3 regions of the Acidisarcina polymorpha genome follow, and region 3 is predicted to be linked to each of the others. Evidence: predicted binding sites of a transcription regulator. Region 3 holds the regulator's gene; each other region holds the start of a gene.

Region 1 (9,648 bases), 1.6 Mb from region 3:
TCGGCGCAAGTAGTAATTTGCTGGTCACTTAGAGCGAGAAAAGCTTCCAAATGGCTTCATTAGCCATTACTTTTGGCCGAGATCTGGTTCGCATCGATGTAAGCGGCGTGCGTGCCGACTCGAACCAGCAGCTTCCCCACCGCTTCCACGGTGGCCCTGCGATTCTGCCCGATTCCGGCTTGGCCACCATCGTGAAGGACGATGTTGCTGCTTCGCCTTGCACGCCGATTTCGATCGATTCCCTTCTCTAAGTAATTCAGGATTCTTGAAGCGTCGTTTTCGGGTTTCCAGTCGTAGCCCATCACGTTCCACATGACTGGCGTCAATCCGAGTTCGCAGGCAGTGCGGAGCACGTCCGGACGGCGGGCTCCATGCGGCGGCCGGAAATGGTGGACCTTCTGGCCGAGCACATCTTCGAGCGCCGCATTGCATTCAGCGAGTTCCCGGCGAACCCTCGCCGCCGACTCCAGCACCAGCCAAGGATGGGTCATGGTGTGGTTGCCAATTAAGTGTCCCGCCGCCTGCACTGCGCGAACTATATCCGGCCGCTGCCTCACAAAGCGTCCGATCATAAAGAACGTCGCCCGCACCCGGTGTTCGGCAAGCATCTCCAGAAGTTGAAACGTGTAAGGATCGTTCGGTCCGTCATCGAAAGTGAGAGCGACTTCGTTAGGATTGCGAGTGGCGATGACGGTCTGCCCGAAGAACTGCGAGCCAGGTGAGAGCGAAGCGTAAGCCAGGCCTCCGGCGGCGAGGGTCATGGCGGCTCCAGTAGCGGCTAGCTGGGTGAGCATCGACTCTAAGTGTATCTACGGCCAAGGATGCGTTTTCAGAGGGTTCTTGGTTGGCGAAGATATGCGGCGCATGTTATCTTCGTATTTTATTCGCCATACAAGACGTGGCAAACTACAATGAAGGCAGGATTATGTCATGTGAGGTTGAATCACCAAAGGCGTTTTGCCACGAAATGCCGACTGGGTCGATTCCTCGCACGACATCCCGCCTGCGCTTGAAGTCAAGCACCCTTTTCCGGGAGTCACTATGGCTAAACTCTTTGAACACCCGCGTTTCATCGCCCTGGAAGGTCCGATCCGAGTAGGAAAGTCGAGTCTGGCGGAGATTCTGGCTGACGGGCTGCATGCGCGGAGGATCATTGAACCGGAAAACAATCCCTTCCTTGATCGCTTTTATGCCGGGCAGACCTCGGTTGGTTTCCAGACGCAGATGTGGTTCCTGCATCAGCGTTATGAACAGCTAAAGGGTATTCAGAGCGAGAATGAAACGACCCCGGTCGTCGCCGACTATATCTTCGAGAAAGACAAGCTCTTTGCTTACATCAACTTGTCGGATGCTGAGTTGGCGCTTTACAACAATTACTATCAGCACTTTCGCGAACAGGTTCCCACTCCCGACCTGGTGATCTACCTCCAAGCCACTCCGGAGGTGCTGAAGCAGCGATTGAAGCGCAAAGGCGTCGCGGGCGAACGCGCGGTAAGCGACGACTACCTGGAACAAGTGGCGGCCGCTTATGAGCACTTCTTTTTCCACTACACAGCCAGCGATTTGCTGGTGGTGAATACCTCCGAGATCGACTTTGTGAACAACAATGGCGACTTGCAGATGCTGCTCAAAAGGCTTTCGGAACCCATCAAGGGGACGCAATATTTTCTGCCGCTCAGCACCGAACTCGCGGGTTGACCACTTCATTAACACGGCAGTATGCTTCCGGGTTCGTTGACTGAGAGGAAATTCAGGCAGCGAGCAGGAGGGTCATTATGTCTCAACCGAAAAAATGCGCGCACGCCAGTTGTACCTGCATGGTCGAGAAAGACAAATACTGCAGCCAGCACTGCAAGGATGCGAAGGGAATGACGGAGCTGTCTTGCCATTGCCACCATGCGCAGTGCAAGGGTTAGAACAAAAAAGCTCCTGCTTTCCTTACTGACACCCCGTTGACCGATGCATCACCGGATCGATGAGGAGGGGTTGACTTGTCATCCCGGCGCGAAGTGGCGTATTGTCTGAAATTGTTCGGGCGGCATCCCAGAGTTACCGGAGGGAGCCGCACTGGAGACAACCATGAGCGTCACAAATTTTCGCAGCACGGATGCGAATGCGTCCACGGATGAGCGAGCGAGTTCTTCCGCGACGAAGGTCACCCTTCCCCATCTCCAAACCAAAAAGCATCAGCGGCAGCCGATTACTGCGCTAACGGCATATGATTACGCAACCGCCCGGCTGGTTGACGAGTCGGGCATCGATATGGTCCTGGTCGGTGATTCACTGGCCATGGTCGTGATGGGTTTGGACAGCACCCTGGCGGTTACCGTTGACGAGATGCTGCATCACACCCGGGCGGTGCGCCGGGCGGTGCGTCGGGCGATCGTGGTTGCCGATATGCCCTTCGGCTCCTATCACTCGAGCGTCGCTGAGGGCGTTGGCAACGCCATTCGCTTCATCAAAGAAGCAGGCGCTGAAGCGGTCAAGATTGAGGGCGGCCGCAATCGCCTGGAGTTGGTCGAGAGGCTGGTGGACGCTGAGGTTCCAGTCATTGGTCATCTTGGACTCACCCCCCAGTCCCTGCACCGGATGGGCGGCTATTCCGTCCAGGGGAAGTCGATGCGGGCGATCGATGAGCTGATGCGTGACGCCACCTCGCTCGAACATGCAGGGGCTACTGCGGTCGTTCTCGAGGGAATGCCGCGTGAGGTAGCAAAGCACATCACCGCCGATCTCTCGATCCCGACTATTGGAATCGGCGCCGGCCCGGACTGCGATGGACAGATTCTGGTCTTCCACGACCTCGTTAATCTGAGCTTTTCGAAGCCGGCGAAGTTCGTTCGTCAATTTGGCGATGCGGCGGCGCTCTTTCGGTCGGCGATCGGAAGTTACCGCGAAGAGGTGCTTCAGCGATCGTTTCCAGCCGAGGCAGAGAGCTATCACCTCGGGAAAGAGGAGCGGGCGACGCTCGAAGAAAGAGCTGCGGCGAAGTTCGCTATCGCTCGCTAAATGAAGGTCGTCGGGACGATTCAGGAGATGCAGTCTGCCTGCCGCGCTCTGCGCCTTGCAGGCCAGTCGCTCGGTCTGGTTCCAACCATGGGCGCCTTGCACGATGGGCATTTATCGCTGGTAAGGGCGTCGAAGGCGACCTGCGGGGTCACCGCGGTATCGATCTTCGTCAACCCAACGCAATTCGCTCCGAACGAAGACCTGGCCAAATACCCGCGAACCTTTGAGACCGATTGCCTCGCACTTCAAGCGGGAGAGGTGGATCTGGTCTTCGCGCCGACGGTGGCGGAGATGTATCCCCCCGGAGCGGTGACCTGGGTCGAGGTTGCGGAGGTGAGCGACCGGCTCGACGGCGCCTCTCGTCCGGGTCATTTTCGCGGAGTCGCCACGGTCGTCGCCAAGCTCTTTCACATCGTCTCCCCGACTCACGCGTTTTTCGGCCAGAAGGACGCAGCGCAATTAGCGGTTTTGCGCAAGATGGTGCGCGATCTGAACTTCGACCTCGAAATAGTCGGCTGCCCGGTCGTCCGAGAGGCGGACGGCTTGGCAATGAGTTCGCGGAATCGCTTCCTCCAGGCAGAGGAACGACAGCACGCGCTGGTCATCAGCCAGGCTTTGCGCGAGGCTGGCCGAATTGTCGCGAGCGGCGTTACGTCGGCCGACCAACTCGTCGAGAAGATGGCCGCTGTCATGCGCGAGCAGCCGAAGGTCCGGGTGGACTACATCGCGGTGGCCGACCCGAACACCCTGGAGGCAATCAGCGATGTTCGTCAAGGAGGATTGCTGGCGATTGCGGCTTTTGCCGGCTCCACGCGACTCATCGACAACATTTTGATCGCTGGCCGAACAGGCTGATTACCGTCGACCCCCATCGATTCGCGAACTGGCGCCTGAGACAAACCGATTGCCTTCAACGTGAAAGCGCAGCGGGAGATGGGATGCCTTGCTGATGCCGATTCGGGGGGTGACGGCGATATGGCCTGGTTTGTACCCATCGCTGCGGATCTGCAGGTCGGAATCGGGGTTGGTGAGATCCATGCCGTTATGGGTTTCGCGGCGAATGGCGAGCGCCTGGCAGAGCTTTCCCGGGCCGGAGGTCAAGAGGCGCGGCTGCGCATCCGCGGGCAATTTGCGCAGGGCTGCCATGGTGGCCAGTCCGGCGATGGGTTTGAGAGCGCGAATCAGAACACAGCCGGCCTTGCCCTCTGGCTCGCAGGAGACGTTGAGGCAGTAGTGAACTCCATAAATGAAATAGACGTAGGCGCGTCCAGGCGGCCCAAAAATCACCTGGTTCCGGCTTGTCTGGCCGGCGAAAGCGTGGGCGGCAGGGTCGTCCTGGCCGAGATAGGCTTCGGTCTCAACGATCCGGCCGATCAGGAATTCGGCTTGTAAGCGCCGTAGGAGCAGCTTGCCGACAAGCCTTCGGGCCACCACGTCGGGAGGATCAAGGTAGAACTCCGGAAGCAGCGTGCCAAGATCAGAATTGGCACGGGAGATGGATTTCTCCACTTCTCTAGACTTCGGTGAGACCAAAGTTGAATCCATGGGCAAGCGGACCGGCTGGGGCCTTGCCTGTCATCCTTGGTGTGCCTGGGCTTGGTGCGCCCGGGTGTACTCGTTCACCGCAGCCAGCACTTCTTCGGCATGCCCTTCGGGCTTCACTTTAGGAAAGACTCGAATCAGGTGCTGGTCGGGGCCAATAAGAAAGGTGGTTCGCTCGATGCCAATCACTTTCTTCCCATACATGTTCTTTTCCTTAAGAACGTCAAACTGTTTGCAGACAACTTCGTCTACATCAGCAAGGAGCGCATAGGGCAGATCGTATTTCTCCTTGAATTTTTTCTGCGCCTTGGGGGTATCGCGCGAAATGCCGAGCACGACAGCGCCGGCATCCTGAATTTTCTTGAAGATGTCCCGGAAACCGCAGGCTTCAATGGTGCAGCCGGGAGTGTCGGCCTTGGGATAGAAGAAGAGAGCTACGGGCTTACCGGCGAAGTCGGAGATATGTACGGTATTTTCCTGCTCGTCCTGAAGGGTAAAGTCGGCGACTTTCTGGTTCGGTTCCATGGTTCTATGAATTTCCTTCCGCTCTGAGATTCATCCTACTACCGGGAGTAGCATTGCAGCAGAGCGGGCGAAGACCCCGGACTTCAGTTGATTTCGTCCCGCTCAGTCTTGAAAGCTATGTCATCGCCGATCTTTAGAGGAATTGCAAGACACTGGTCGCTAACGCTGGCGGGTTTGGCGCTGGGGTGTAGCCTTGTGCCTCGGGCCGAGGCGCAATATCCGGGGCACACCAAGAAGGATGATGAGAAGAAGGTGGTCGAGCCGCGAGCGATATCGGTGCTGGAGTGGGTAGGCGAACCAGGAAAGCCGAGTTCGGGGCGGATCATTCCGATTACCGTCTTTGTTGGCGGGGAATATCAGGATGGCGGCCTCTACCTGGCGCAGCCGGCCCCCCTGGCAGTGGAAAGCGACACCCTCTACGAACTGGAGCGGGCCGGCGCGCCCCAGGGGACGTTCGATGTAGCTGGCGGGCAGAACATCGCTGGGGCATGGTTTGGCTTTGGCCAATGGAAGCCGTTAGCGCCTCCCAAACCTCCCAAGAAGCTGACGCCCTCAAAGGTCCCGCCGAAGGTGGTCCAGGATAACGATCCCGACCGGCCGCATTTCAAGGGTGGCGACGATGGCAAGAATGCAGGAAACACCACCCCACCTGCTTCGGATCCAGATAAGCCGACAATCCATCGGAAACCTGATTCGGGAGGAAGCGATAGCAACGCCAGTGGATCCAGCGGCGGTAGCGGCAGCGGATCGACAACGGCATCGAACGACCCCGACAAGCCAACACTTCACCGTCGGACTGACAGCGGTAGTGGCACCGCGAGCGCCGGTGGCGGCACGGCGCCCGACGATCCAGACCGGCCGCATTTGAAGAAACACTCCGCAACCTCGGACAACGCCGCGTCGTCAGACGATGAAGGAGGAGCGGTGACCACAGCCAACGAAGCCGATCCCGACCGGCCCAAGTTATCGCGTGGCAAGCCAGCTTCCACGGAAAAGCCGTTGGAGGCTGCCAAGCTCAGTGGTATCCCTCCCAACGTGCAGCAAATGACGGCCGTCTCGGATGCAACCGTGCGGGAGCCGCATACATTCAGCTACCAGTGGCCGAGCCCCGACCAGGTGGTCAAAATGCAGGCCGCGGTCGAAGCGTTGGCGATCAAGGCAGTGCTCGCGAATGGAGCTGCTCCTACGGCCCAGATCCCCGCAGCCTCGACGACTCCGACGCCTCCCCGGATCACTTCGCGATCGGGCCCGAGGAGCACACTCGCCCACCAGGTCGCGCCCAAACCCCCACCGGTGATGCTCACCGACAAGGATTTTCGCGCCTACGAGCTCTCCTATAACGGTGGCGCGACGCTGGTTTTCACTGCCAAGGCCGAGGTCGGCCCCAACAATGCCGGAGTTACTTTGGAGAAGTTCGTGACGATCATCGCCCAGCCGGACTTTAACGGGGATCCGCAGGTGCGTTTCCAATCAGTGACTGACAAGGCGCATCTCGACATCACTCCGCAGATGAGGTTTGTGGATGCGGTCGATACCGACGGCGACAATCGCGCCGAGTTGATCTTTGAGCTACGTCATTCCGCCGACCGGCAGTTCGCAATCTATCGCTTGCACGGCACCCGTGCCGAACAGGCATTCGCAACCGGCTCGCTTCCCTATCTTGCCTCTGGCGGATCTGAGACCAAGGCGAATTGAGGCGGATTGACGGAATGTCGCTCCGATTGAACCGGTCCAGCCAATGGCGGCTGGGCGCAGCCCTAGGTCTCTTGCTGATGTTTCTGGGGATATACCCGCCTGTCCTGAGCGTTGCGAGCCTGCGGTCTCATGGGATTTTAGTAGGCTATTTTCCGCAGTGGGGCGTCTACAACCAGTACTTCGTCAAAAATCTTTTGAGCAGCGGAGCGGCCTCTCTGCTGGACCAGATGGATTACTCGCAGGGCGTAATCGCCGACGGCCGTTGCGCGATCGGCGACCCAAATGCCGACCTGAACTTTGTCTACACCGCAGCCAATAGCGTCAATGGGAAGGCGGACGATCCGTCGGCAACACTCCGCGGCAATTTCCATCAGCTTCAAGAACTCCGGCGCATTTATCCGAAGCTCAAAGTGCTGATCTCGCTTGAGGGGAAGCCGGATGGGTTCGCCGCCGCGGCGAGGCCGGAGAATCGCGCTGCATTTGTCTCCTCGTGCATCAATATGTTCGTTCGCGGCCACATCGCCCCGGGCGTCGAGGCTGGAAGGCTCTTTGACGGCTTCGATGTGGACTGGGAGTATCCGGGTCCGGCCGATAAAGACAATTTCTTGGCATTACTCTCCGAATTTCGCCGCCAGATGGATGCATTGCATGCAGGTCTGAAGCTCTCCATTGCCGTGGCTGCCGGCGTCGATCACTATCAGGGATTCGACATGAAGGCGATCTCTGCGGAGGTGGACCAGGTCAACGCGATGAACTATGACTACAACGGGCCGTGGAGCCACACGACCGGGTTTATCGCGCCGCTTTATGAGGCTGCCGGGGATCCACTACATCAGAATACCGTTGATGCAACGATTCGCAGTTATGAGGCGGCGGGCGTTCCCCCGGCGAAGCTACTGCTCGGAATGCCGTTTTATGCCTACGGATGGAGCGGGGTCAACAACGTAAACCATGGGCTCTTCCAGCCCGGCCAGCCTATTCGAGGAGATCACTTTTACAGTTATATTCAGTCGATCGAACCGGCTTCCAAGCTCTACCGCGAGAGTGCTTCTCAGGCGCCCTGGCTTTTTGATGGCCAGAACTTCTGGACCTTCGACGATCCACCCTCGATACGCGCCAAACTCGGCTATGCGCGTCAGCATCAGCTTGGCGGGGTCATGGTCTGGGAGCTTAGCAACGATTCAGCGGATGCGCTGCTGTTGAAGACAATCGGCACCAACTTGCACGCGCGCGAATGAAATACTTCGGGAACATCCGGGCCGGACGCGGGGTGGATTTGGAATCGGCCGTCGAGTGAGTTAGCCTCGATGGATGTCTCCCAGAAGTAGCTGCTATTGGAGGCCTAGGAGTCTCTCAGCTTCATGAAAGTTCTTGTAATCGGATCGGGGGGTCGCGAACATGCCCTCGCCTGGGCCTGCGCCAAGTCTTCCCGAGTCAGCGAAGTCGTCTGTGCTCCTGGGAATGGCGGCATCGCTTCGGTCGCCCGCTGTGTGCCTGCTCGACAGACAGATCTTTACGACCTGCTGCACGTGGTCGCGACGGAGGAACCTGACCTGACGATCGTCGGACCGGAGTTGCCGCTTTCACTGGGACTAGTGGATGAGTTGCGCCGCCGCAGCCTTCCGGTCTTCGGCCCGACCAAGGCAGCGGCGATGCTTGAGACGAGCAAGGCTTTCGCCAAGCGGTTTATGCAGCGGCATAACATTCCGACGGCGAAGTATGCAGTGGTTTCAAGCGAAGCAGAGGCGCTCGAATCCCTCGACTTGTTCCACCTGCCGGTGGTGATCAAGGCTGATGGCCTCGCCGCTGGAAAAGGGGTGCTGATCTGCGAGACCAAAGCAGAGGCGGAAGCCGCCATCGCCGGGCTTTTCAGCGGGAAACTGCTGGGAACGCTGGAAACATCGATCGTGATTGAGGAGTTTCTCGAAGGGGAAGAGATCTCCTTTCTGCTGTTGTCGGATGGGCGACACGCAACGCCGCTGCTTCCCGCGCAGGACCATAAGCGGATCGGGGAGGGAGACACCGGATTGAACACCGGCGGGATGGGCGTCTACACGACCGACGGGATGCTCGATGACAAAATGAATGCGTGGCTGGTGCAGCACGTCGCGCAACCGACGATCGATGGAATGGCTGCTGAGGAGACTCCTTTTACCGGAGTGCTCTATTGTGGACTGATGATGACTGCTCGTGGTCCGATGGTGCTTGAATACAACACCCGCTTCGGCGATCCCGAGACCCAGGCAATCCTGGTTCGCATGGAGAGCGATTTTGTGGAGGGCTTGGAATCGTGCGTGGGCGAGCGGCTCAGCGATACGGAATTCAGGTGGCGAGGCGGCGCCTCCGCCTGCGTAGTGGCCGCCTCGGAGGGCTATCCGGGAAGCTTTCAGGCGGGCAGGAAGATTGAGGGACTCGCAGCCGCCGGAGAAGTCGCACAAGTCTTTCATGCGGGTACGACCGTAATAGACGGCGAATACTTCACCAGCGGAGGCCGGGTCCTGGGCGTAACCGCGGCCGGGGATTCGCTCAAGGAAGCGCTAGGCTTGGCCTATGAAGGGATGAGCCGCATTCATTTCGATGGCATGTATTACCGGCGGGACATCGGCTACCGGTCCCTGAATCGGATGGAAGAGGAAAAATCATGACTGCGCCAGCTCTCAGTGCGGCCGAGATCATCGATTGGAACGAGGAAACCAGCAAGCACTGGCAGAAGCTGTTTCAAGTCTACCCAGAGGCGCTCGATTACGACTGCGACGTATACCAGGCGCGGACGGTGCGCGGGCTTCTGCGGCATATCGTTGCAGTGGAACTTCGCTACTCGGAGCGATTGAGCGGCAATCCACTAACGCCTTATGAACAGGTGCCGGACGCCTCCGC
Region 2 (9,648 bases), 950 kb from region 3:
TGGAGATTCCTGGCCTTGAGATCGGTCGACAAGTGGGTCAGTCGGCCATTGACGATCCATAGCGATCCGGTCGTGGGGGGGTCGATGCGATAGTCTCCGCGCACCCGTTCGATATACGCAGAGAGCGCGATATCAGCCGGCGCCGGCTTGGATGGTGCGATCCTCTTCATCCATCGCCCTTGTTCTTGTGCGTAGCCAGGCGCGACGCCGGCTGGGTTAGAAACAGCCTGACCGCCGCTCGTCTGGGTTGAGGACTGCGAAAACAATCCGGCCCTCCCCCAGAGCACCAAGGCAACAATGATGACGCCTCTGCGTGTCCGAGTAGAACGCTCGAAGAGACATTGAGAGAAGTGCCGGGGCCGGATCTTCACTGGTCCTCGCGTGTAAAACCAGGCCCAGCGATTGAATTCAACTCAACTGAACCCGTGGAGCGTACGATTCCCTGCAGCACATTGCCCCCAGAAGTGAGGCGAACTTTGACAAGCGAGCCATACAGCCCGCTCTCGAGCGCGACTCCGGAGAGATCGATGCGCGCGATGGGATCCTGCCGCCATAAGCGAACGCGGCTGCCGGCCAGGACCAAGGGTAGCGCGCTGCCGGTCTTTCTTTCGTGATTGTTGTCGGCTTGCACCGACTGTGCATTCAATCCTCCTGCGCTGGAGTAAGGAGCAACAGAGCCCTGGCCGGAGTGGTCAAACGCGAGTGACTCTATGGCGACGTTCGGCATCTCGGGATGAGCGCATCGTTCCAAAACAAACCAAGACCGCCGAAGAACGAAATCTCGCATAACAGACAAGCGGCGATAGCCGCTGTGACAACCATCGGTTTGGGTTGACGAGTCCGCTCGCAGGCCAGCAGCGTCCTGGTCCCCCGGAAATGGGCGAAGGCCGATAGTGTTGCTAGCAAAACCGGTTCCGCTCGACGGTAAAGCCGCCAAGAGCAAGCCACTGATCACGATGGCTCGCATGGCTGTACCTGGACGCCACTTCCCCCCACTTATAGAACTCATTGAACTCCCCCGTTCGACACTCACTACCGTGCCATGTTATTGACCTGGCTATACATGTCGTCTGCCGCGCGAATGACCTTGGAGTTTGATTCGTAGGCGCGCTGTGCCAGCACCATCTGAACGAACTCGGTAACGACGTCCACATTCGAGTTTTCGAGATAACCTTGCTGCAACGTACCCAAACCTTCTGTCCCCCCAGGATTCGCCAGCACTGGATCGCCGGAAGACAATGTGGAGGTAAATAGATTGGAGCCCTGACTCGCCAGGCCGCCCGGATTGACAAACGTGGCCAACTGAATCTGGCCCAGCTGGCTCGGATTTTGTTGTCCGGCAAGCGTCGCATTCACAACCCCATATTGGGTGATGGTCACCGCCGTCGCGTTCGAAGGAATGGTGATGTTAGGCAGCACCGGATTGCCATCCGTCGTTACGATCGTTCCTTGATTATTGAGGTGAAAGCTGCCGGCGCGGGTGTAGGCGATGGTGCCGTCGGGCATCGATACCTGAAAAAAACCGACATTCTGAATCGCAAGGTCAAGCGGGTTATTCGTCTGATTGAGATCTCCTTGCGTCATGATGACCTCAGTGGCAGCGGACTTAGTACCGAGTCCGATCTGCAAGCCTGCCGAAACCGTTTGTTGACTCTGTGCAGCTCCGGGAGTTACTAGGTTCTGGTAAATCATGTCTTGAAACTGAAGGCGGCGCTGGCGAAAGCCGGCCGTCGAGGAATTGGCCAAGTTATTGGCGATCGTATCTAAATTCAATTGCTGGGCGCTCATACCACTCGCCGCTGTGTAGAGTGCTCGAATCATGGTGTGTCCCCTTGATTAGTAGTAACGGTCATCGAAAACTATCAAAGCCTTCTACCTACATCCACAAGAGCGGCAGCGAAGAACAGCTAGACCTTCGGCAGCTCCTCGCTTGCGGTCTTGTCAAAATCATTGTGGAAAATAGAAAGCGTCTTCTGCATCATCTCCGCTTGGCGCTGCACTAGGATCAGTTGCAGCGAGCCCTGGATGACGTCCTGATTGGACCCTTCGAGCGACCCCTGGTGAACCCTCGCTTCGCGGGAAACAAGTGCCTTAGTGGGATCGGCGACATAACGATTGACGCCCTCCGGCACCATTGGTTCGGAGGTCGGAAAGGTAAAGACGCCAAGACTGCCTACAGATGCGCCGCCGCTCGAGATTACGCCATCGGAACCGACGCTGATCTCACCCGACGGTACCAGGATCGGTTTGCCCGCTGCGTTCAAGACGGTTTCGCCAAGGCTGGTAATCAGCTGTCCGCTGCGGGAACGCTGAAAGGCCCCATCGCGGGTGTATCGAATGCCCTCCAGTCCAGGTCGGCTTTGCACCGCGAAGAAGCCGGACCCTTCAATGGCTATATCCAGCGGATTTCCGGTATGGGTGAGTGGCCCCTGACTCAAATTGATGCTGTTGCCGCCCAGAACCCCGAAGTTGTTGACCGTCTTATTCAATTGGGAGCCAAGCGCCTCCGGACCCATGATGGCGCCGCGAAAGTATTCCCTCTCGGCACGGAAGCCGGTCGTGTTGGCGTTGGCCAGATTGCTTGCCGCCGAATCCAAGGCCTCGGTCCGCGCAAGCAACCCGGAAAATGCCGCATAATAGCCGCTGTCCACTCTGACCTCCTTGTCGTCTCAGATACCCTTTTCTTTTGCAGCCCAAAACCGCGCCTTGAGGGGAGCGCTGGCTGGAAAAGCATTAAGAACGATTGACTGTGCCGCACGGGTAGAGAGCAAGTAAAGGCCCACCAAGAAGTGGGCTGGGATTAAAGTGAGTTCAGAATGGTCTGGCGGGCAGGACACCCAAGACTGAGGTAGGTAGATTTAGTGCTCGGCAAAACGGCATGAGTAGCTAGGAGGGGTAAACGCGAACTCCGACCCGTGCTCCCGCGGCCGCCGTTGCCAGTGCCGGTGCGGCCTTAAACGATGCTTCTGGAGGATCTACCGACGTCAGGGGCTTGTCCCCAGATATCGGGCGATCAGCAATCGGGACTAGCCCAGATTCGCGAAAAACTCCTTCATCCTGGCAATGCCTTCATCCACATCTCCGTGGGTGACGGCGTAAGAAAGCCGGATGTGCTCCCGAGTTCCAAAGGCCTCACCGGGGACCGTCACCACGTGCGCCTCATGCAGCAACCGGCTGGCGAGTTCGAGAGCAGTCTGCGAACCCGGCCTACCCAGGTACGCCGACACATTCGGGTATACGTAAAAGGCGCCTTCGGGGATGGTGCAAGTCAGCCCCGGAATGGTCGCCAGGCCGGCCAGCACCTGGTCACGCAGCTTCAAGTAATCGGCCCGCATCTCGGCTACGCATTCCTGGGGCCCCGTCAAAGCGGCGATTGCCGCCTTCTGCACAAACGCGGCAGTCGAGCTCGTCGACTGACTTTGAAGCTTGCTCATTGCGGCGATGATCGGCTTAGGGCCAAGCGCAAAGCCAGCGCGCCAGCCGGTCATTGCATAGCTTTTCGAGAGCGAACCGGCAACGATCACGTGCTCCTTTGTTTCAGTGAAGGACGCACCACTCACCAGCGCTCCGTTATATTGCAGGTAGATATAGCATTCATCGAGGATGAGATATACCGAACGCTGATGCGCCAGCCGCACAATCCGCTCGAGATCCGCTGGAGCAATGACCGAACCTGCAGGATTGGACGGCGAGTTCAGAATAATTGCCTTCGTCCGCGGAGTAATCAACCGCTCCACCGCCTCTGCAGAAATGCGGAAGTTCTCCGCCTCCTCAGTCCCCAGATAGACCGGCTTGCCTCCGCCATATTGAATGATGTCCTTATAGGAAACCCAGTAAGGCACCGGCAGGATTACCTCATCGCCGTGCTCGACCAGCACCTGCAATGCGTTGAAAAGCGCCAGCTTGCCGCCAGTCGTGAAGACCGCTTCATCAATGGCGAAACTCGACCCAAAATCCTGCTCGTGCCGGTCAACGATAGCTTTCCGTACTTCCGGTATTCCCGAGACCACTGTGTAGCGAGTGAAGTTGCCGTCAATTGCGGCAATAGCAGCGTCTTTGATGTGACGGGGGGTGGCGAAGTGAGGCTCTCCAGCGCCAAAGTCAACCAGTTTCGCGCCTTGAGCGCGCAGTTTGGCCGCCTCAGCGGTCACCGCCATCGTGGCCGAAACTTCAATCCGGCCGATCCGGTCGGTTAAGATCTTCTGAGCAGTCGGGGTGGTCATTGTGACTTTTATTTTTTCAGATTTCCTGTTCGAATGCGGAGTGGCGACCAGGAAATCTCAAGTTGCCGCCGGCCAGCACCAATTTGCTCTACGGAATCTGTTGATTGTCTCAGGAACTCGGTAGAATTGGCTGGTAAGTCTTGGCCGTCGATCGTTCATAATCGCGAGCCTCCCTGCAACCCTTCCTGCACGGCTCGGTTCCAAAAAAGAATTCTTCTCAGGAAAGGATCTTCCCATGACCCTCTTGCTTGTTCAGATGTCCATCGTGCTCTTGGTGGCAGTAGTCTGTGGCCGGTTAGCGCGAAAGCTTGGTCAGGCTCGCGTCGTTGGGGAGATCATCGGTGGCATCCTGATTGGGCCCTCGGTCTTTGGTCGCTTCGCGCCGCATCTCTCTGCCAACCTTTTTCCCCCGTCTTCCTTCCCCCAATTAGAGATGCTTTCTACAGTGGGTTTGGTCCTGTTCCTGTTCCTTATTGGCATGGAACTCGATTACGCGCAGCTCTATCGACAGCGCGCCACTGCAATTGCCGCCAGCGGTATGAGCATCCTGCTGCCATTTGCCATGGGCGCAATCCTGGCGCACTCTTTGAGAACTCGCTTTGCTCCGCACGGGATCGGCAACATTCCATTTGTGCTGTTCCTCGGTATCGCCATGAGCATCACCGCTTTTCCGGTGCTTGCCCGCATCCTCGAAGAACGCAATCTGCAATCATCGCCACTCGGGACGACCGCCATCCTCTGCGCGGCCGTCGATGATGTTGTGGCTTGGAGTCTGCTCGCCATTGCCCTTGCGCTGATCGGAGAGGCTGGAGGACCCGCATCGCTTCCCTCGCGTCTGATTGGCCTCGCGGCCTATCTGTTCGTTATGCTCGGGGTCATTCGACCTTTGGCCGCCAAGCTGGTGAATCGCAGGAACAATCCAGAACTCTCGCTCGAACTCCTCGGCCTGATCGTCGCCGGCGTCCTGCTCTCCGCCGCTGCTACCGATAAAATCGGCGTTCATCCCCTCTTCGGAGCCTTCCTCGCCGGCGTCTGCTTTCCACGCATTGAGCATTGGCAGATCGCCATCCGCGAACGGCTGGACATGCTCGTTTCCGTACTCTTGCTGCCGTTGTTCTTCGCCCTTACCGGAATGCGGACACGCCTTGACCTGCTGAATGGCTCCGCCATGTGGATCTGGTCGGGGATCGTGTTGGCCGCCGCCATCTTCGGCAAGATGGGAGGCGCCGTCATCGCCGCCCGGTGGACGGGCCAGTCGTGGCGCAATGCCATCGCTCTCGGCGCACTCCTCAACACCCGGGGCCTCGTCGAATTGATCGTCCTCAACATTGCCTATAACGTTGGGGCGTTCTCGCCCACGCTCTTCACCATGATGGTGGTCATGGCCCTGGTGACGACGATGTGCACTGCTCCGGTGTTGAATTTGCTGGGCATCCGGGACGGGAAAAGCAAGGCTGCTCCACTCGACCATGCCCACGCATAATGGAGTGCATGATAGCTCTTCGATGTGGAAGAGTGGAGGCTCCCGAACGATGGGCGGCTTAAGGTGGGCAGCTCGCCCACTTATTACTACGATTCTCGGCTATTCACCCGGCGCTGCAGCCGCGCGATCACGAGTTCCGGAACCAGCCCATCAACCGAACCGCCTAACTGAAAGACTTCCTTCACCAATCGCGAGCTCACAAACGAATACTTCGCCGCCGGCATGAGAAAGACGGTTTCCAATTCAGGAGCCAATCGCTGGTTCATCAATGCCATTTGCAGCTCGTACTCATAGTCACTGATGGCGCGAATGCCGCGCATGACCGCTTGCGCTTGCTGTTCACGGGCGAAGTCGACAAGCAGCCCGTCGAATGCCGCCACGGAAACGTTACCAAATCCGGCAACGCTCTCAGTCAACATCTCCACCCGTTCAGGCACACTGAAGAGCGCGTGTTTTGCGGAATTCTTCAGCACGGCAACGACCAGATGGTCGAAGATGCGAGACCCGCGCGCAATCAGGTCAAGGTGACCATGCGTCATCGGGTCGAAGCTACCGGGATAAATTGCTTTTACTTTGTCCAAAGAGAGGTTCGCTCAATCGCGATTGTACGAATGCTCTCCCCGGGACGCAATTCAGCTGCTACGACGCGCTGCCGGCCTGACGACTTCCGCAGCCGCGGCGGCTCCATTCACCGGAATTGCGGGAACCTCGCTTGCTGGCAAGTTCACCAGTCCAAGCTTCTTACGCAACTCTGTATCGATGTTGGTGAAGGTGTCGCGGTGCTCCTTCAGATATTGCCGGACGTTCTCCCGTCCCTGCCCGATGCGCTCGCCGGCGTAGCTATACCAGGCGCCGGACTTTTCGACGATATTTTGCGCCACCGCCAGGTCGAGAACATCGCCTTCGCGCGAGATTCCCTCGCCATAGAGAATGTCGAATTCCGCCTCGCGGAAGGGCGCGGCCACCTTGTTCTTCACAATCTTGACCTTGGTACGCGATCCAACCACGGCATCGCCTTCCTTCACCGCAGCGATCCGCCGGATATCGATGCGCACTGAGGAGTAAAACTTGAGCGCGCGACCGCCGGTAGTTGTCTCGGGATTCCCGAACATCACTCCGATTTTTTCGCGGATCTGATTGATGAAGATAAGACTGGTGCGCGACTTTGAGACTGTCCCGGTCAGCTTCCGCAGTGCCTGCGACATCAGTCGCGCCTGCAGGCCCATGTGCGAATCGCCCATCTCGCCATCGAGTTCCGCCTTGGGAACAAGAGCAGCGACAGAGTCCACCACCAGCACGTCGATTGCACCCGAACGGACGAGCGCTTCGGTAATCTCAAGCGCCTGTTCGCCATAGTCGGGCTGCGAAATGAGCAGGTTGTCGATATCGACGCCCAACTTACGCGCGTAAAGTGGATCGAGCGCATGTTCGGCATCCACAAACGCCGCGAGGCCTCCATGCTTCTGTGCCTCCGCGATGATTTGCAGCGTAATCGTGGTCTTGCCTGAGGACTCTGGCCCAAAGATTTCGATCACTCGGCCACGCGGAACTCCGCCAACGCCCAATGCCGCGTCGAACGAGATCGATCCGGTAGAGATCACGGAGATCGGCACGATCGCTTCTTTGCTGCCCAGGCGCATAATTGAGCCTTTGCCGAATTGCTTTTCGATTTGCGATAGCGCCAGTTCTACTGCGCGAGCCCGATCATCCGCCACGTCAAATTCTCCGATCTTCGTTTTTTCTTCGTATTCTCAATGTAGCGCATTTTGGAACGCACAGAGCAGAGAGTACCTCCGCGAGCACGTGTATTTGCGCTGTTTATAAAAATAGTTGTGGAAACTTGGACAAAGTCTAGCATTCAGTCGGGCGGGAGATGCAGAGTATCCTACGGCTGCAAGCGACTGTTGACCCGAAATGGGAGGCTCACCAATTTGCTCACCGCTTCAGCAAATCAATTGGCTCGGTTACATCTCGGATCCGAAAATATTTTGCCAGGGAGGGATGCTGTCGCGCCACCGCCTTGTACATCTCCCACGCAACCCGTCGGTAAGAGAAGTGCCCCTGCGGAGTACTCCGCAGCTCTGAGATATAAAGCGCTTCAGCAAAATCCATTTTAAACAAGGCGCGAACTCGAGTGCCTAGAGGCAAAACATATTGGGCCGAGGCATCCGCGACCTTGTTTTTCAAATTTCGATAGGTTTCATGGGCGGCTCCGATCGTAAGGCGATAGCCGGCGCCGAAGCCTGCCTCCTCCAGAAACTCGGGGAAGTCATACCCGTGCAGGTGCGTAAACGGCTGCAGGATTTGCGTACACTTGCGATGACGATGCATATCGCGAAAGCCGCCAATATCCATCAGGATGTCGAATCGCAGCGTCTGTCCGGCGGAGAATTCGCGCAGCAAATCATCGTGACGGCCGCGGTGCCGCAAGCCAAGATCGACGATCTCGTTGCGGCGCGCCTCCGGCAACTGAGTAACGCAATCCCTGATCTGCCGGTAGGAATAATGGGAAGCGCCGTAGAGCAAGGTCGCGGCGAGTTCGACTTCCAGAGGCTCGTCGCGTTCAACCAGGTCGACAACCGGAGCGGGGTCAATCGGAGCCTCTGCCATTAGTTCCTGAGCGGCTTGCTCCAACTCCCGGCGAGTCGCGAGGGCATAGTCGCTTGGAACTGCATACTTTACCAGCGTCGGCGCAACCTTCACATCGCGCGTCAGCAACTCGGCCGCTCGCGCGCCAAGTGATGGATCAGCGGCAGCGATCTCGGCTTGCAAGGCTGCAAGCTCCGCGCCGTGCACATTCCAGGCCGCTCCTGAAGCAGCATCTCGCAGCTTCTCTCCCAGCTGTCGTACTTCCTCGTGCGGATCCGAGAGCAGTCGCGAAATCTGCGTTTCGAGGGTCCGCGCATTCACTATTTGTCCCAGCGAAGTATTCGTCGCCAGCGGCAGCAGGTAGCGGGCAACATCAAATGAGCGCGCCTTCAGGGTTCGCTCATAAGCGTCGGCCTTCATCTCCTCCGGCTTCGGCGTGGTGCTCTTGAAGTACTCCAGCATCGCCTGCGAGGTTCCGTGATAGCGGCTGAACAGCAACTCGATCGCCGACGAATATTGCTCGCGGGCTTCAGTATCGAGGCCAAAGTCGGGCAGATACCAACCGCCCTTCAGGAAGTTCTGATAGCGGGTCGAGCGCTCTTGTCCATCCCAACGCTGCTCATCCACCAGGGCGATGGCCGCGAGCAGCGATAAGCGTTCAATCGCAAAGGCTACATGAGCTAAATCGGCAATTGAGCGATGCCCATACTGGAAATAGAAGGTGTTGAGAAATTGCTCGGCGCGCTGACTGCTGATCTCGCGAAGGGATTGCTTCATCGATAGCGAGGAACGCGAGTATTTCGCCATTGCGTAGGCGAGCACTTCCGGGTCGGCCCCGTGGATCGCAAAGACTTCGGTGCGATTTTCGGCGTGCTCCCCGGCGGGAGCGGCTGACGGTCCAGACGGCGTAATATGGGTGGGCATGGGCGACCTCAGAATACGGCATTCTGCTCTGTGAAAACCCGGCGGCCCTTTCCGCTTTCTTAGGAGGCAGGGTTTATCCTGCTCTTTCGGCCCAGAATAGAGAGCGGATGACTTCATCAGACGAGAACGAAATTCTCTCCAGCGTCGGACACCGTCCCTGGCCTTTGCCACAGACGCGTTGGGTGATGACCCAGCGCTGGAACGATCTGCTTTTCGCTCATTGGCCGCTGCCGGCTACCCAGATCTCCCGGCTGCTTCCGGAAGGGCTGGCGGTCGATACCTTCGACGGCTCTGCCTGGGTAGGGGTGGTGCCGTTCTGGATGGATCGGGTCCAAATTCGCGGGATGCCCCTGGTTCCGGGGGCTAATCGCTTCCCTGAACTCAACCTTCGCACCTATGTTCGCGAAGCCGACACTAACGTCGCCGGCG
Region 3 (9,648 bases):
CTCCTGGACTAGGCGACTCCTAGGGCAAGCGCCCCTCAGACAAAGCTCCACAGCGTTCTTCGAAAAGCGCCAGAAGCGAGCGCCAGAAGCCTATCCGAGGCCGAGGCGCTCCAGCATCTCGTCATGGAGGAAGCCTCGTCCGGGACGGTACGGCTGTACCCATTCGCCATCGATGACGAACTGCGGTATGGCCCGTTTGCCAACGTTCCGGAGCACCTCTTCGGCGGCACCAGGCGTTGATTCGATATCAATCTCGGTGTAGACAACGCGATGCAGGTCGAGGAAGCGCTTGGCTTCCCGGCAATCGCGGCACCATGATGCGGAGTAGAGGGTCAACTGCATAGCAGAGAGATTCCGGCGGGCCGAGCGGGGATGTCCAGGCCCCTCGTAGAGATGGACATTCCCGCCGTCTTGGGCTTTAAGTTCTTGGGATCGATGTTCTAAGCAGTTGTTTTTGCGCAGAACTCATCGAATGCCCGAGCCACTTCACCAGCGATCGCCTGGGCGGTATTGGTTTCGATGGCTGAGCGCTGCATCAGGTAAACCAGCTTGCCGTCGCGCATAATGGCTACCGCCGGCGAGGTAGGCGGATGGCCGACGAAATACGAGCGGGCGCGCTCGGTTGCTTCCCGGTCTTGCCCGGCAAATACAGTAATTGCCTGGTCGGGGACGGTGGTGTTCTGCAGCGCCAGGCGGACGCCGGGACGCATCTTTCCGGCCGCGCAACCGCAGATTGAGTTCACCACTAAGAGGGTCGTACCGGGAGCGGACAAGGCGGCGTCCACTTCCGCCGCGGTCCTGGTCTCCTTGATTCCAACCCGAGTCAGCTCTTCGCGCATCGGTATTACCATCATTTCGGGATACATTGTTGTTTCCTCCGGATCTTTCGGCAACTGCCTTATACCTCATTGTAAGGCCTGCGTGATTTCGATGGCACTCATTGTCGGCCGGGTTGCGCTGAAGAGAGTTCCCCGGCTGATACCCTCGATCTGATGGAATTCCTGCAGAACGTCCCGTTGGCGCCTTTTACCACCCTACAGATCGGCGGCCAGGCGGCCTGGTTTGCTGAAGCGGCAAGCGAAGTCGAGGTAATGGAGGCGGTAGAATTTGCCCGCCTTCGCGCCCTCCGGCTCTTTGTGCTGGGTGGGGGCAGCAACCTGCTGGTTTCTGATGAAGGCTTTCCCGGGCTGGTCTTGAGGATCGCTCTCAAAGGGATAAAAGAGTCCTTTGAAGACGACAAGCTCATCGTGCGGGCCGGCGCCGGGGAGGATTGGGACGGATTCGTCGATCAAACCATTGCGCTGGATTGCGCGGGAATCGAGTGTCTGGCGGGCATACCAGGAACCATTGGCGGAACGCCGGTGCAGAATGTGGGGGCTTACGGGCAAGAGGTCTCGCAGACCATTCGCATGGTGCGCGCCTTGGATCTGGACACGCTGGGGCTGGTTGAATTTACCAACGCTGAGTGTGGTTTCGGCTATCGTCAAAGCATCTTCAACACGTCGGCCAGAGGCAAATACATCGTGACTCAGGTCGAATATGAAGTGACGCCAGGCGCTCCGCCGACCTTGACTTATGCAGACCTAAAACGGCGATTTCCCGATGCAGGCGAGCCCCCGTCCGTCGCCAAGGTTGCCTCGACGGTAAGGGCGATTCGACGGGAGAAAGGCATGTTGCTGGTGGAGGGAGATCCCGACACCGCAAGTGCCGGAAGCTTCTTCAAGAATCCGATCATCGAGCAATCTGAGCTTGAACGCATCCGTGCGGCGGTCCCCGCCAACACCGCCATACCCAGCTATCCGGCTGGGGACGGCAAAGTGAAGCTGGCGGCAGCGTGGCTGCTGGAGCAGACTGGCTTCACCAAAGGATACGGAAGCGGACGCGTTGGCATCTCAAGCCGCCATACCCTGGCATTGATCAACCGGGGTGGGGCGACCGCTGCTGAAGTGCTGGGTTTCAGCAATGAGATTGTTGCCAAAGTTGAAGCCAGGTTCGGGGTTCGGCTAGAGCGGGAGCCGGTCTTTCTCGAGTAAGATCCCCTCGTGCATGAACCCCCGACTATTCCTCGCGCAACGTCTTTGCGGGATCGATGGTCGCAATTCGGAGTGTTGGCACTGTAGTTGCGATCACGGCTACCGCCGCCAACATCAGGACCACGGTGAGAATGGTGCGCAGGTCGTAAACTCCTACCCCATAGAGCACCCCGCGCATAGCCCTTAATGCACCCGCGCTCAAGAGCAGGCCCAGAAAGATGCCCAGTCCCGCCGCCCGTGCTCCTGGACCGCCTACGTGGGCCATCGCCCGTTGAATGCTGGAGCCTAGAGCGATCCGGATGCCGATTTCACGGGTTTTCTGGGCGACTATATTGGCTGCTAACGCGAAGATCCCGATCGCACTCAAGAGCAGCCCGAGCGCGGCCATGGCGCTAAGCAGGCTCACCTCGACGCGCTGCGTCGCCAAGGTTTTGGCCAACAGGTCGTTCATGCTGTAGAAGCCGGAGAACGGCAGATTTGGATCTACGCTCGCCACGGCCCGCTGCATCTGTGCTGTCAGCCCTTCGATCGGCCTCGATGTACGGACGATCCAGCTGGGCTGAAACCAGACGTGGACCAATGCCAACACTTTAGCGTCCATCTGGGTCGCTGGAATGTACATGCCTTCCTCGCCGGAAAGTGGCGCCGTCGGGTCCAAACCAGGCGCGATGGCAACGTCCGCAACTACCCCTACAATCCTGGTGTTCTTGTCGACGTAGCGGCCGACTGCTTCTGCACCGTTGAAGAATTTCCGTGCAAATGTCTGATTCACGATCGCCACTGGTTGGGAGTCAGGTCCATCAGCATCGGTAAAAGAGCGACCGTGGATTATCGGGATTTGGAGAGCTGCAAAATAATCCGGTGTTACGTAGGCTTCACCCGTCATCACTTGTTGTCCAGCCTCTTTGCCGTCGCTAAGGATCACGCTGCTGTTTAACGATCGCTCATACGGCACGCTCAACCCGACAGCGGCAACTTGAACGCCTGGAATTCGGCGCATAGCGGCGGTGCTTTCGTTGAGCAGTTTTTGAAATGCGGCTGGGTTGTGAAAGCGGATGTCATCCAGCGAGGCTTTAGCAGTCATCACGCCATCGGGAGTAAAACCTGGAGGCAGGGTCTCGAGATGAACGAGGGTCCTGATGAGCAATCCCGATGCGGCCAGGAGCACTACAGTGAGGGCCATCTCTCCAGCTACGAGTGCCTGCCGCAGACCTAACCGGTCGCCGCCAGTTGCCGTCCGCGTAGCAAGGGCCGAACGCAAGTCAAGTTTACGGGTTGCGAAGCCGGGAAGAGCGCCGAAGAAAGCGCTGGTTAGCAGGGAAAGCAAGAGGGTGAACGACAGTACTCTGCCGTCCAGAGGAACGCTGGCCACCGGAAGAAAGTGTTCCGGCAGGAGTAGGAGCAGCCCGCGGAGTGCAACAAAACCCACGGCGACGCCAGCAAATGCGCCGGCCACGGCCAAGAGAAGACTCTCGACCCAGAGCTGCTTTTGAATCTGCCACCGGGACGCTCCCAGGGCCAGCCGGGTCGCTATCTCCGGTGTACGCCTCAGGAGCCGCACTAAATTTAGCCCGGCAAGGTTGGCGCAGGCGATGAGCAGGATGAATCCCGCCGCCAGCATAAGCGCCAAGGCTTGCGGCCGGAGCGTAGCCGCCTGCCCCTTCTGGAGTGGCACGGAATAGTAAGTCACCTTGGCGCCAGGATTCTCGCTCAACTCATAACGTTCGGTCCGGAGAGACCAGGCGCGATTGAGTTCTGCGTCGGCCTCCTGCCAGGTAGCGCCGTCGCGAAGGCGAGTGATTGCCTCGAAGTTTGTCCCGCCGCCTTCGCCGGTTCGGGCGGGCTGAAGCGCGGTGTAGAGGTCGGCGTTCAAGGGTGTCGTTGCCCCCTCGGGCAGGACGCCTATCACCGTGTACGGCTCCCCCTTTAGCGAAATCGCTTGACCCAAAACCCGGGGCTTCGCGCCGAACGTATTTCGCCACAGGCCATAACTCAGAATGGCGGAGCGGGGACCGTGGGGCCGATCTTCGTCCTCTGAGAAGTTCCGTCCGATAGCGGGTCGCAGGCCCAGCACGTCGAAGTAGTGCGCGGAGACGCGTCCAGCGTGGAGATACTGGACCGGGGAGCCAGCCTGAAGGTTGACGCCCGAGGCGCGTATCCCGGAAACGGCAGAGATCAAGGCAGGGACATTATCCCGCAGCAGTTCCCATTGTTCGCCATTCACGTGATGCCGTTCATCCGAGGGACGAGAACCGGTGACGCGGGTGTAGATCGTGCCCATTCTTTCCGGATGCGCATAGGGGAGACTCTTCAGCATGAGCGCGTTCACGAGCGAGAAGATAGCGGTGTTCGCGCCTATGGATAGCGCCAGGGTCACAATCACCGTCACCGTAAATCCGGGATTGCGCCCAAACTGACGCACCGCAAATCTGATGTTCTGCACAGTAGCCTGCATCCGCGTTCCTCCTGATAAGTCGCTCAGGTTTTATCCGGCGCTCTTTGTGGCTTACGTTGACGCTTGAAGAAAGTTCCGTCTCACGCTGAAGAATGGCTCTCCTCGTTCGTTTGGGGACGGCCGCATGGGACTCAAGTCGAGCCGCTGCGGGGGCGAATTGACGTTAGATAAGCCTCCTGCTGCTAGGCTAGAGAAGATCATGATCGATACTGTCCATCAACTGCGCTGTACCGGCTGCTCGCAGAGAGTCACGCAGCGGGAAGCCAGAAGTAATTTTCGCTGCGCCGACTGCGGCGAGCTGTTTGAAGTGGAATATCCGGCTTGGAGTTCGACGTCGGTAGCGGTCCATGCTCCGGCTCTGGTTCATGCGAACGGCAGCCATTATGAGCTGCCGAACGGCCTGGGCGCTCCATCTCTGCCGACTCAGCCTCGAACCTGGATGCCGAATGCCAGCGCCTTGCGATGGCTCTGGAAGGAACGTCGCCATTCCGCGCTCCCCATCGACCAGAGTGGAGTCTGGCGGTTCCGCGAACTGCTGCCCATCCTGGAAAATCCAAACGACGCGGTCACCTTGCGTGAGGGAAATACACCCTTGCTGGGGATGCCGCGCTGTGCTCAAGCTGCCGGCATGGAGCGCTTGCTGGCCAAGCACCAAGGCATGAACCCCACCGGCTCGTTCAAAGACACGGGGATGACGGCGGCGCTTTCGGTCGCTCGGGAGCGGGGATTCGAGTGGGTCGCCTGCGCCTCGACCGGAAATACCTCGGCCGCCATGGCCGCATACGCCGCTCGCGCCGGCCTACGCTGTCTGGTCCTCATCCCCGAGGGCAAGATTGCTTGGGGAAAGCTCTCACAAGCCATGGATTATGGCGCGCTCACGTGCCAGTTGCGGACCGACTTCGACGGCTGCGTACGCGTACTTGCTGAAGTGGTTGAGCACTATCCGATCTACCTGCTGAACTCGGTCAATCCTTACCGGCTTGAGGGGCAGAAGACCCCTGCCCTTGAGATGGCGGAGGAGATGGAATGGAACGTTCCCGATCACGTCATCGTGCCGGGAGGCAATCTGGCCAACTGTTCAGCATTGGGCAAGGGCTTCCAGGAGATGAAACATCTCGGCCTGACTCGTACCGTTCCCAGCATCTCTGTTGTTCAGGCGGCAGGAGCGAACCCGCTCTACACGAGTATGCAGACATCCGCGGGAAGAGAACTGACCCCGGTCCATGCGGATACACGGGCCTCCGCCATCCGGATCGGCAGCCCCGCATCGTGGCGCAAGGCGGTTCGTATCTTGGAGCAAACCGGAGGCTTTTGCGAGCAAGTTTCTGAAGCAGAGATTGCCATCGCCAAAGCGGAGATTGGCCGGGAAGGAGTGGGTTGCGAACCCGCTTCCGCGGTCACTCTCGCAGGGCTTAAAAAGCTGGTCAAAGATGGACGTGTGAAACCATCCGAGAACGTCGTGCTGCTGCTCACTGGCCACACTCTGAAAGACTCTGAATACACCATTGAGTTTCACCGGGGCAATCTGCTGAGTGAGGGGGAAGCGCGTGGCTATGAGTCCAAGATCGCGCCGCTGCGTTCGGAGATGCCAGTGCTCGACGCCTCCGCTGATGCCGTGTTGCGGGTGTTAGCGGCTGGTGTGAGCTGATGAGCTCGATGACCAGAGCCGGCGCCAACATCTCGCAATCGGCCAAGAGCTCCCTCGCTGAGGAAGACCGGCTGCAACTAAGGCTCCCTGCAACCTCGGCCAATCTCGGACCGGGTTTTGACACCCTTGCGTTGGCCCTGACCCTGTCCCTGCAAATCGATGCCTCCCGATCGCCCCAATTTAGCCTCAAAGCGACTGGCCGAAATGCTGATATCTGTTCGTCATTGCAGCGCAATTTAATGCTTGATGTGTATGAACAAACGTTGCAGGCAAACGAGGCAGAGGTGGTCCCGCTCGCGATCGAGATTCACAATGAAATTCCGATTGGAATGGGTTGTGGATCATCGGCTGCGGCGCGTCTAGCCGGGGTCGCTTTGGCAAACCATTTCGGCAAGCTCGGTTGGACCCGCGAAGAAATCCTCGCTGAAGGTTGCAGGCAGGAAGGACATCCAGACAACGCGGCGGCGTGCTGGCTTGGCGGCCTCACCGTCTCGAGTATGGATGCCGGTGAGGTGAGAGCAATCAAGATTCTGCCCGCCGTCCCATGGCGGATCTTGCTGGTGTTGCCGGAGCAACCGCTGGCCACGACCGCCGCTCGGGCCATCTTGCCTTCGACATACATTCAGGAAGACGTAGTCTTCAATATTCAGAAATCGAGTCTGCTGACCGCGGCCTTCGCGCTGGGACGTGGCGATATGCTGCAAACCGCTATGCAGGACCGGATGCACCAGCCGTTTCGAGGAGAGATTTGCCCCCTATTGCCGGCCTTGCTGCCCCTTAGCGGGCGGGGAGGCGTCTTGGGCGTCGCCCTGAGCGGAGCGGGCCCTTCCGTTCTAGTGGTGACTGATGTCGGGAAATCCATCGCCGATGTGCGTGCAGCGGTGGAGGAGAGGATATCCGACACTGGGATCGAGATCCTCGAGACCGATATCGAAGACCGCGCCGCCCTGGTTCATTTTGGGCAAAAAATGTCTGCCTGAGCATACGGGTGGCCAGCAGCGAGACATCTCTATGAATTGTTGTAGGGCATGTTACGGAAATGTTACCTAAGTTTTCTTTACATGAGAACGAAATAGCCATAACTTCGCTCCGTGGGCAGTTCTGGGGGAGGGCTGTCCTAAGCGCCTGTGGCTTCTCTGAAGCTCAGGCGCTTTTTTATTTGGGCTGAACATAGAAAATGGCGATGCGTCGTCGCGGGCCAATCCGGGGTGTCTGCGACTTTCGCGTCCGCTTCGCATCTACTATGTGTTGAAACAAGTATTCTGAAGTGGAACTTGGATTCGAGTGCGCGAAGGAGGAACATGGCTGGGCTTGGAATAACTGAAGTGAGTGACGGTACGTTTGATCAGGAGGTGCTGCAGTCAAAACAGCCCGTCCTGGTGGATTTCTGGGCTGCTTGGTGTGGGCCATGTAGAGCGCTGGCGCCGATCGTTGACGAGGTTGCAACCCAATACACCGGGAAGCTGAAGGTCATGAAGATGGACGTCGACAAGAATGCAGCAACTCCTGGGAGATATGGGATCCGCGGGATTCCGGCGTTGTTGATCTTCAAGGACGGCAAGGTCGCTGACCAAATCGTTGGGTACGTCCCCAAGGACATGATCGACAAAAGCATCGTGAAGGTGCTCAGTTGAGGCTGTGAGGGTGCTGAACGGGCCGGTTCGATGAAGCAGGGCTCAGTCAGACAAGGAAAGGCCTGGATTGTGATCCGGGCCTTTCCTTGTCTGCGCCTATGCAAGTCGGTTGCCGCCCCCGCTTAGGAGCACTTGCGAACAACGCCAAGAACCTTCCCCTGAACCGAGAGGTCCGCCAGGGGAACGAAAATTGGATCCATCTCGGTGTTCGCGGGCTGCAACCGTACCACCTGCCCTTCAATGTAGTAGCGCTTCAAAGTGGTCTCCGACCCCTTGACCAGCGCAACTACAATCTCGCCTTCACGAGCAACGTTGGTGCGCTCGACCAAGACATAATCGCCATCAACAATGTGCTCATCGCGCATGGAATCGCCTCGCACCCGCAAGACGAATGCCTCTCGATTGCCGACAATATCGCTGAAGGAAAATGTGTCGGCATTCTCGCTCGCCTCTACCGGGAGTCCGGCTGCAATCCCACCCATCAGCGGCAGACGATCTAGATTTCTAGAGCGGGCGCGCGGAGGAAGGACGTCAATCGAGCGACTCCGATTGTGGCTGCGTTGCAGCAGCCCCTTATTCACCAAGTTGGTGATGTGCTTGTGCACCGTCGCCAGTGACTTCAGGCCAAGTCCCCTTGCAATCTCCTCGTAGGACGGAGAATATTCGTTTTTCCGAACAAATTCGGCGAGAAAGTCGAGCACTTCTTTTTGCCGTCGAGTAACAGCCATGCCATCATTATAGAGAACAAAAGGCGAATTGCATCGATTTTTATTGATTTTGTCCTTGACTCATGTTGTTCCAGAACCGAACGGCACCTGAGATTCTCAAGTGAAGGCGTCAGCTCGCATACACATGACTTCCGCAGTCGTTGTAGCCGCGCCATGGTTGGTGCCATAGTAGTGAAGTCGGGCGGCAGCGCCATCTACTCGCGGGGATAAAATCGCTCTCCACGCTAAATAGCGGTGGAGGATCGCGGAGACGTTACTTACAGCGCGAACCAGAAGCTTTGTCTTAGGCCTTCTCAGTATTAGGTTCTTGTCTTACAGAGAGTCAGCCGCAGCAAGGTTGCTCGCCCCGATTTAGAACGAGTGGCAGCCTTTCCCATTAACGAACTCAGCCGGCATAAGAACTCATTGATTTAGTTGTGCATTCTTCACCCGCGAGCGATCTTTGGAGGCGAGGCTTAGTAGCAGACCTCAACGGGTGGCGGGTAGCGAATGCGGATATTGATAGCGGAAGACGACGCAGCGTTGGGATTGTTTCTGAAGCGCGGGCTCGAGGCTGATGGCCACCAGGTGCGTTGGACTATGGACGGCGATGCGGCGACTGCCGCCTTCATCGCCGAAACACCCGATCTTACGATTCTGGATCTGAACCTTCCTCGCCGCAATGGGGGTGAGGTGCTGGCCTCCATCCGCGCACTTGGAGACGAATCTCCTGTGCTGATTTTGACAGCCAGACAGGAGATGGAGGTCCGAATCAGCTGCTTGGATGCCGGTGCGGACGACTGCATGATCAAGCCGTTCTCGCTCGAAGAGCTGCGGGCCCGCTGCCGGGCGCTCATGCGTCGCCGCCGAGAAACCAACCTGATCCTGAGGCATTCGGGACTCGAGTTGAATAGGATCGACCACACCGTAAAACGCGATGGACAGACAATCGCGCTGACCAACAAGGAATTTGCTTTGCTTGAATTTCTCCTGTTGCATCGCGGGACCTGCATCTCCAGGAGCACTCTGCTCGATCGCCTTTGGAGCGCGGAGGCGCAGACTGGGACCAATGTCGTTGATGTTTATGTGAACTATCTGCGGCGCAAGCTCCGTGACTTCCCTCCCGACTCCATCATCCAGACGGTGCGGGGTCAAGGGTATTGCATCGCAA

The links. The regulator LexA, encoded in region 3, represses DNA repair genes until DNA is damaged. The targets are predictions, from matches to a motif close to CANTTCGCTTTTTATTCGC.
Region 1: a site for LexA is predicted at 870-888, ahead of ACPOL_RS07415 (deoxynucleoside kinase). Genes of this name have one in related genera too.
Region 2: a site for LexA is predicted at 7,435-7,453, ahead of recA (recombinase RecA). Genes of this name have one in related genera too.

Annotation. Positions count from the first base shown of each region.
Region 1 is NZ_CP030840.1:1,698,471-1,708,118, forward strand. It holds gene hemL (glutamate-1-semialdehyde 2,1-aminomutase) at 1-13, shown strand, start outside; gene ACPOL_RS07410 (polysaccharide deacetylase family protein) at 60-794, opposite strand; gene ACPOL_RS07415 (deoxynucleoside kinase) at 1,042-1,698, shown strand; gene panB (3-methyl-2-oxobutanoate hydroxymethyltransferase) at 2,080-3,009, shown strand; gene panC (pantoate--beta-alanine ligase) at 3,010-3,864, shown strand; gene ACPOL_RS07430 (DNA-3-methyladenine glycosylase) at 3,865-4,518, opposite strand; gene bcp (thioredoxin-dependent thiol peroxidase) at 4,585-5,076, opposite strand; gene ACPOL_RS07440 (hypothetical protein) at 5,272-6,771, shown strand; gene ACPOL_RS07445 (glycoside hydrolase family 18 protein) at 6,786-8,009, shown strand; gene purD (phosphoribosylamine--glycine ligase) at 8,133-9,416, shown strand; gene ACPOL_RS07455 (DinB family protein) at 9,413-9,648, shown strand, end outside.
Region 2 is NZ_CP030840.1:1,088,807-1,098,454, forward strand. It holds gene ACPOL_RS04845 (flagellar basal body L-ring protein FlgH) at 1-371, opposite strand, end outside; gene ACPOL_RS04850 (flagella basal body P-ring formation protein FlgA) at 368-1,009, opposite strand; gene flgG (flagellar basal-body rod protein FlgG) at 1,033-1,821, opposite strand; gene ACPOL_RS04860 (flagellar hook-basal body protein) at 1,908-2,651, opposite strand; gene ACPOL_RS04865 (pyridoxal phosphate-dependent aminotransferase) at 3,027-4,223, opposite strand; gene ACPOL_RS04870 (cation:proton antiporter domain-containing protein) at 4,459-5,706, shown strand; gene coaD (pantetheine-phosphate adenylyltransferase) at 5,793-6,287, opposite strand; gene recA (recombinase RecA) at 6,339-7,421, opposite strand; gene ACPOL_RS04885 (FAD-dependent thymidylate synthase) at 7,642-9,219, opposite strand; gene ACPOL_RS04890 (YqjF family protein) at 9,327-9,648, shown strand, end outside.
Region 3 is NZ_CP030840.1:137,575-147,222, reverse strand. It holds gene ACPOL_RS00745 (glutaredoxin family protein) at 91-342, opposite strand; gene ACPOL_RS00740 (BrxA/BrxB family bacilliredoxin) at 441-866, opposite strand; gene ACPOL_RS00735 (UDP-N-acetylmuramate dehydrogenase) at 918-2,033, shown strand; gene ACPOL_RS00730 (ADOP family duplicated permease) at 2,059-4,488, opposite strand; gene thrC (threonine synthase) at 4,688-6,136, shown strand; gene thrB (homoserine kinase) at 6,145-7,116, shown strand; gene trxA (thioredoxin) at 7,438-7,770, shown strand; gene lexA (transcriptional repressor LexA) at 7,893-8,498, opposite strand; gene ACPOL_RS00705 (response regulator transcription factor) at 8,988-9,648, shown strand, end outside.